DNA from 2 places in the Ruminococcus sp. AF37-20 genome. Region 1 is predicted to be linked to the other one. Evidence: predicted binding sites of a transcription regulator. Region 1 holds the regulator's gene; the other holds the start of a gene.
The links. Region 1 encodes NrdR, which represses ribonucleotide reductase genes. Its sites were predicted from a motif close to CACNANATNTNGTG; they were not measured.

Region 1 (3,940 bases):
AGAGGTGCAACATAATGCTTTCCATTGAGCATGAACTGATCTGCTGTATCCTTTGTTGCAGACCACAAAGGCTGGCTGAAATCAACTATGCTGTCGATAGGCTGATACATATCCTTTACTACCTGTGAAGGGAATGCAAGCCACTCATACTTGAATATATCAGGAATATCCTTGTTAGCTGTGATAGCAGCGGCAAGATTATCAAACCTGTCCTCATTTGAAGTCTGCTGGAATCTTATCTTTCCGCCCTTGCTCTCAAAAAGCTGAAGCTCTGTACTCTTCTCAGGGTTGCCCTTAGTAGGGTTAAGGTCGCCCTCACCGAGATAAAGTATCTCTTTTTCAGCACCCTCAGGGATAGCCTCGATAGATTCCGTGTCAGCTACCGCAACGTTCTCTGTTGCAGAAAAATCGTCCTCCGCCTTGCTTGAAGAGTTTGATGAGCTTCCGCAACCCGCTACTCCTGTTGCCATTGACAAAGCCATTACAGCCGCTATGTACTTTTTGTAATTCATAAAATATTCCTCCATAATTCAATATTTTAGCATTATAGCTACCCATATGTAGTTAATGAGTTCATATATTAAATCTTGCTATAATTATACAACACATATAAAGCTATTGTCAATCACCATTATAGCACAATTATCAGCAATTTCATTGTACACTTTGCACAATAAAATCCATATGTATTGTTAAAGCGCAATATTACAATCAGTATCGTTTAAAATATGCGCATAAAGTTCAAATATTCAATATGCCCGTTTTGAATGAATATAAAACAGATACAAGAGCTTTTTGTAGAAAACATTAACCAAAACAGCAAAATATGTACAGCATTTATGCAGTTCGTAAAACTTTTTTCATGTAATCGTTTGATGTTTTCAGTGGTACTTGTAATTGGCGAATTATTATAGTATACTTGTTTAAGAAGATTTTTTACCGAAAGGAAATTGCTTGATATGACAGATTTTGAAAGAAACAAAACAATGGTGACAGCCAAATATGAGGCTCTCATCAACAGAAAAAACATTGTGTCAGACAGCTACAACGGAATTTATGACAGATACGTTTACCCTGTTCTGACAGCCGCACACGCACCTATTATCTGGAAATATGACATGAACCCTGAGACAAATCCATACTTCATGGAGAGATTGGGCATAAACGCAGTACTGAACTCTGGCGCTATTTATCTCAACGGCAAGTATTATCTTGTTGCAAGAGTTGAGGGCAATGACAGAAAGTCATTTTTTGCAGTAGCAGAGAGCGACAGCCCTGTTGACGGCTTCCGTTTCTGGGACTTCCCTGTTCAGCTTCCTGACACTGAACCGGAGGAAACAAACGTATACGATATGAGACTTACTCAGCATGAGGACGGCTGGATATACGGTGTATTCTGCTCAGAGAGCAAGGACAAGACTTCAAACGATCTTTCTGCCGCTACAGCTCAGGCTGGAATCGTAAGGACAAAGGATCTTAAGACATGGGAAAGACTTCCTAATCTCAAGTCCAAGTCACCACAGCAGAGAAACGTTGTACTTCACCCTGAGTTCGTTGACGGAAAGTACGCATTCTACACACGTCCACAGGACGATTTTATCGAAACCGGCTCAGGCGGAGGAGTATGCTTCGGTCTTTGCGAAGACATCACAAACCCTGTTATCTGCACAGACGAAGTTGTTATCTCACCAAGGCAGTATCACACAATCACAGAGGTAAAGAACGGTGCAGGCGCAGTGCCTATCAAGACACCAAAGGGTTGGATACACATTGCACATGGCGTAAGAAACACAGCCGCCGGTCTTAGATATGTAATTTATGTATTCGCAACTGACCTTAAAGACCCTTCTAAGCTAATCGCTTCGCCGTCAGGACTTTTCATTGCACCACACGGCAGTGAAAGAGTGGGTGACGTATCAAACGTTGCGTTCACAAACGGCGCGATCGTTCGTGAAAACGGTGACGTGTATATTTACTACGCTTCATCAGACACAAGACTTCACGTTGCGGCAACAACGATCGACAAGCTTATGGATTACACATTCAACACACCGTCAGACCCACTGCGTTCTGTTGACTGCGTAAAGCAGAGATGCGAGCTTATCAAAAAAAATCTCGAATATCTTAACAAGTAATATATCAAACACAAACAGACGGCTTCTGCTGTCTGTTTTTTTGTACACTAAAACTTTCTTTAAGTCTGCCATATCCGTGCATAAATATTGCACTACCCATGTAGGGGACGTCGTTTCGACGTCCCGTGGTTGTTTGCCCGACGAACTATACGTTATCCGCACAACGTTTTCCGCACGGCATGTCTACACAAATCTGTGAAAAAGCCAAAACTTTGACACTTCCAGAAACGGGACGTCGAGGGCGCCATCCCCTACAATTATGCTATGGTTTGTCTGCCGCAAAATTGCTGAGTCCCTTTACCGCAACTTTTTTATATACCCTCTTGCAATCATCCACAATCTATGGTATAATTAATCAATAAAAGCACAATATATGCAATATCACGCACAAAATTTTCTCTTAACTAAGGAGTGTTTATAATGAGATGTCCTTTTTGCAACTATGAAGATACAAGAGTAATAGATTCACGTCCAAGCGAGGGAAAAAAGCGTCGCCGCCGTGAGTGTCCGAAATGCGGAAAGCGTTTCACTACTTATGAGGTGGTGGAAAAGCCACAGCTTATGGTATACAAGCGTGACGGCTCGTTTGAGCCTTTTGACAGACAGAAGCTTATAAAAGGCATTCAGAACGCTATCAAAAAGCGTCCAGTCAGTGTTGATGATATGAAAAACCTTGTTGACGATATAGAGAACACCTTTGCAAACAAAATGCAGACTGAGACCACCACCAGCGAAATAGGCGATATGGTGCTTATGGGTCTTAAAAAGCTTGACCACGTTGCATATGTGCGTTTTGCTTCCGTTTACAAGGACTTCTCTGACGTTGATTCGTTCATTCAGATAATCACTGAGCTTTCTGACAAGAAGAAATAAATAAGAGCGTTCCGATAATTTTCGGGACGCTTTTTTGCACAAAAAAAGCGGACAGCCAAAGCCGTCCGCCATATTTTTCATATTGTATTAAAGCTGTGTATCAACAAAAATTGTATAGATAGCCTTCATTGCAGATTCAAAATCAGCCTCGTTTACACCGATGATGATGTTAAGCTCGCTAGAGCCCTGATCTATCATCTTTACGTTTACATGAGCGTGTGCAAGGGCTGAGAATATTCTGCCTGCTGTACCTCTGTTTGACTTCATTGCACGTCCCACAACTGCAATAAGCGCAAGGTCTGTTTCAATATCAATTGTATCAGGGTGACAGTTTCTGTGCAGACCTGACATTATCTCCTGCTCCTTTGGAGCAAACTCTGCCTGATGAACAACGACAGACATTGTGTCGATACCCGATGGCATATGCTCAAAGCAGATTCCGTTCTTCTCGAATACTTCAAGCACTCTTCTGCCGAAACCAAGCTCTGCGTTCATCATATCCTTTTCGATATTAACTACAGTAAAGCCCTTCTTTCCTGCTATACCTGTGATCGTGAATGCAGGCTTCTGAGATGTGGACTCAACGATCATTGTACCCATATCCTCAGGCTTGTTTGTGTTCTTGATGTTTATTGGGATACCTGCTTTTCTTACAGGGAAAATAGCGTCCTCATGAAGTACGCCTGCACCCATGTAAGAAAGCTCTCTCAGTTCCTTATATGTTATGGTAGTTATAGGCTGTGGGTTGTCGATAATTCTAGGGTCGCATACCAGGAAGCCTGATACGTCTGTCCAGTTCTCATAAAGATCAGCGTTTACTGCTGCGGCAACGATAGAACCTGTTACGTCAGAACCGCCTCTTGAAAATGTCTTGATAGTATCGTTTGGCATTGAGCCGTAAAAACCGGGGATCACCGCATTGTCAAGTGTAG
Region 2 (3,940 bases), on a different contig from region 1:
CAACAATGAACGCACCTGCCCTTATGATGCTCCACAAGCTTGGATATGCTTACGGCGGACACTACACAAAATATGACGGAACAACTTTCATGACCGACGCTCTGTTTGACATAAAATATCTTATGGACAAAACGGGCAACACCTCTTTTGTAGGCACAAGAGTTAAAGTCCCTGAGGAATACAAGCTTACTACAGAATACACTGAGGGCGACGCAACATATAAATTCTACAACAACCCTAACGCTCTTGGTCTTGGCATGGTATCTTCGCCTAGTATTGAGGACGTGTCACTTTCTGAAGATAATCCTTTTGAAAATCAGAACATGGTATTCAACGCCCTCGCAGGCACAACAAAGGAATATTTCACAAAGATACCTGTTATAAACAGCGAAATGGAGAACGTTTCTACATCTCAGCTCACTGACGGACACACGAAATACTTCCCTACAGACACTTCCATTGCTGAATGTCACATTGACTATGTTGTGAAAATGGATAAGGACTCATATCTTTATATGTATCTTCCAACCAAATATGAGCGTTCCTGCAACGTGTGGATACAGGACGAGGACGATTATATGGACGGCTCTGAGCCTATGGAATATGCAGGTCAGTTCTTTGTGGGCGACAATTATTCTATTATGAATCTCGGCAAATTCTGTGAGGGTCAGGAGCTTCGCATACGCATAACGGTGGCAAATGACGATAACGAAGCTTACTGGAAAGACCAGCTTTTCTACACCTTTGATTATGACAGCTTTGCACAGACCTGCGCTGATATGCAGAAAAATGTGCTTGAGGTCACAAGCTTTAAGGACACTTATCTTGAGGGCACTGTTAATGCTGAAAATGACGGCTCTGTACTGTTCACGACCATACCATACGAAAACGGCTGGACTATCACTGTGAACGGCAAAAAGGTGACGGCTGAAAAATCTCTTGACAGCCTTATAACTATCCCTTTGGAGCAGGGTGAAAACAAGATAACAATGAAGTTCTCACCTGACTATTGGAAAGTATCTCTTATCATAACGGGCTTTGGTGTTGCCCTGCTGGTGCTTATATTCCTGTTTGAATATAAGCGTGGAAAAGTCATGAAAAAGGTGCTTGCAAAAGCTAACTTTACGGCTGAGAGCAGTGAGAAAGCCACAACCCCTGTAATAAATGACACAACTGATACAACGGACGAGCCGCTGAGGATATACCGACCTGACAATGATGATGACGAAAAGCTTCGGCACATAAACGAGATGATGAAAAATATTCTCGGTGAGGACGAGGATAGCGGCAAAAACGATAAATAGCGACGAAAGCTGCGAAAAAAAGTCTATTGACAAGGCTTTTATAAAATAGTATTATAATAGGGACGGAAATTCTATCCGCCCCTATTTTTTCGGACAGCGGATAAAGACTTCACAAATGAAAGGACTAATCAAAATGGCAAAAAAGATCTACACAAAGAAGCTTACATATGCAGGAATGTCCCTGTGTCTGCTGAGTTTTTTCGCATTCGTTCTCTCGGTGGCAGGCGCACTTGCTGACCCTGTGGGAAAGCTCGTTTACAACAACGTTTTCACAAACAAGATAGACTTTTTGTTCACCCCCGACATTTTCGCTTATGTGAACACCTATGGTCTTTCATGCGCACTCGCCATATTCAGCCTTGTGGCGTTTTTCACATCTGCAAGAGCAAAGGGCAAGAAAAAGCTTGATGGTGCATTCGCAGGCTTTCTTATCCTTTTCCCGCTTGTTGTGATGATAACAAAGGGCATAATGATATACTATGTTACGGTAAAAGGTCACTTCTCAAACGCTATAACAATGGGCTATGACAATGACAAGTTCAGGGTAGCCCTTTCACTTGCTAATGATGTTCTGCCATTTATTGCGGCTTTCCTGCTTTTTATCGGTGGACTTGTTATTGCAGGCAGACTTATGGGCGAAGATTTTGCCGTTGAGATACCTGTTGCCGCAAAGACGCCTGACAATGCCCCTGCGCCTATACCAATGACTACACCGCAAGAACAGAGTTTTGCTCAGCCTGATATGTCACAGTTCAGAAAGCCCGACAATGCCGAGCCTGTTATGTCACAGAGCGTAGTTGAGCCTGAGATACCACAACAGACAGAGCCTATAGAACCACCTACAGAAACGGCTGAACAGCCTGTCGAGCAGTCCGCACCTGAAAAGTGTCCTCACTGTGGCTCAGAGCTGAAGAGCGGAGCCAAATTTTGCAGCGTTTGCGGAAACAAGGTCTAAAAAGCTACACCAATACACTTCCATAAAAAAATACGGCATATGCCACTTTTTCGGTGACATATGCCGTGTTTCATTTTTACTGTTCTGATATGCTGGGGCTTGCAAGACCATGCTTTACTCGGTCACGGACCTCCGCTCTCTTTGCGTCGTTAAATCTGTCGAGAGTTCCAACAAGATAGCCTGTTATTCTTCTTATACGCTGAAAAGGCACGTCTGCAAAGTGATAATCAACGTCAACAAAGTCGCCGTCTATTTTAAGGTCGATAGTCTGGATAGTCTTTTCAGGGTAAAGCTTCTGTGCCCTGTCGATATAAGAATTTATCTCAGCCTGGGACATCTCCCCGCCTGTTACGTTCACATTTACCATTTTACATTACCTCCATTTTTCTTTGTTATACATATTGTTGCCACAATAAAAGGATACCACAATATCTTGTATTTGTCAATAGTTAATACCTACAAAGCACATGAGTATATTTTGTAGGGTATGCCTGCATGGTCAGCCTTTCATTTCTTCTCTTATGCCTTGCCAATCGGGACAGAACTTGCCCACCAAAGCCCAGAAATCCTTGCTGTGATCCATAAAGACCAAGTGGCAAAGCTCGTGGAGGCAGACATAATCTATGCACTCTCTGCGGAAAACGATAAGCTTTGAGTTTATGGAAATATGCCTGTTTGAGATACATCTTCCCCAGCTTGCTGTCAGCGGTTTTATTGTGACCTTTTCAGGCACAAGCCCTGTGGAGGCAGACATTTTCTGCATACTTTTTGTTATCTCCGCCACTGTGAGATCGTTTATGAACTTGGTGGTCTGCTCTTTTACATAGGTCTGGTCGCTGGTCTTGTTCACGGCAATAAGAAGCTTGCCGTCCTCTATCTTAGGAGAAAAATACTTATCAGCCTGAACAAGAGTCAGGGTAAGCTCGTTCCCCAAAAGTCTGAGCCTTTCGCCATGGCAGAAATCTTTCGGCAGACCCACCGCCGCCTTGTCTTTTTGCTCCTTTATCCAGCCCAGATTGTTATTAATAAAGCTTTCAAGCTGCTGCTTTGAACAGCCGTAAGGCACACGCACTGTCAAAGTGCCGTCACGCATACCCATATTAAGGCGACTTCTTTTGGCAACGTCAAGGATAAAGTCTATGCGCTCTCCGTTTTTATCCTCGATAAAAGTATTATATTTCGGCACTTCAAAGCCCCCATATCCAAAAACGCCGCACATTCTTTTGTGCGGCGCTGTATTTTTTACCACTGTACTGCTATAGAGCTGTCTGTCGTAAGATAATCCTTATAAATATATCCCGTGAGTGGACCGTCTATGTTCATGAAATTTATCTTCACATATCCGTTATCCTCATATTCAAGAACGTTTACCTGAACGCCCGGTGACATACAAACGATATTCTCAGCGTCATTATCAGGCGCCACATGAAGATAAGCATACTCTGTGACATACATTACTTCAAGCACATCTGTCTGGCTAGACTCGTCGCTGGACACATCTGTTACCGCACCGCTTTCGTCCACACTGCTGTTATCAGTAACGGACGTATCCGCAGGGGCGGTGCTGTTCACCGGCTCAGCCACAGACTCATTTGTATTTATGGTGGCAGTATTTATACCCTTTGGCACTTCTGAACTATTGCTTGCAAAAAGCCCCTTGGCAAGCAGAAGTATCACGCAC

Region 2: a site for NrdR is predicted at 2,684-2,697, ahead of nrdD (anaerobic ribonucleoside-triphosphate reductase). Genes of this name have one in related genera too.

The regions. Positions count from the first base shown of each region.
Region 1 is NZ_QTVE01000005.1:132,852-136,791, forward strand. Features, by position in the region: gene DW015_RS05015 (extracellular solute-binding protein) at 1-512, opposite strand, end outside; gene DW015_RS05020 (glycosidase) at 960-2,135, shown strand; gene nrdR (transcriptional regulator NrdR) at 2,556-3,008, shown strand; gene DW015_RS05030 (aspartate kinase) at 3,096-3,940, opposite strand, start outside.
Region 2 is NZ_QTVE01000003.1:90,385-94,324, forward strand. Features, by position in the region: gene DW015_RS02740 (YfhO family protein) at 1-1,304, shown strand, start outside; gene DW015_RS02745 (zinc ribbon domain-containing protein) at 1,438-2,259, shown strand; gene nrdD (anaerobic ribonucleoside-triphosphate reductase) at 2,336-2,626, opposite strand; gene DW015_RS02755 (SprT family zinc-dependent metalloprotease) at 2,759-3,445, opposite strand; gene DW015_RS02760 (SH3 domain-containing protein) at 3,502-3,940, opposite strand, start outside.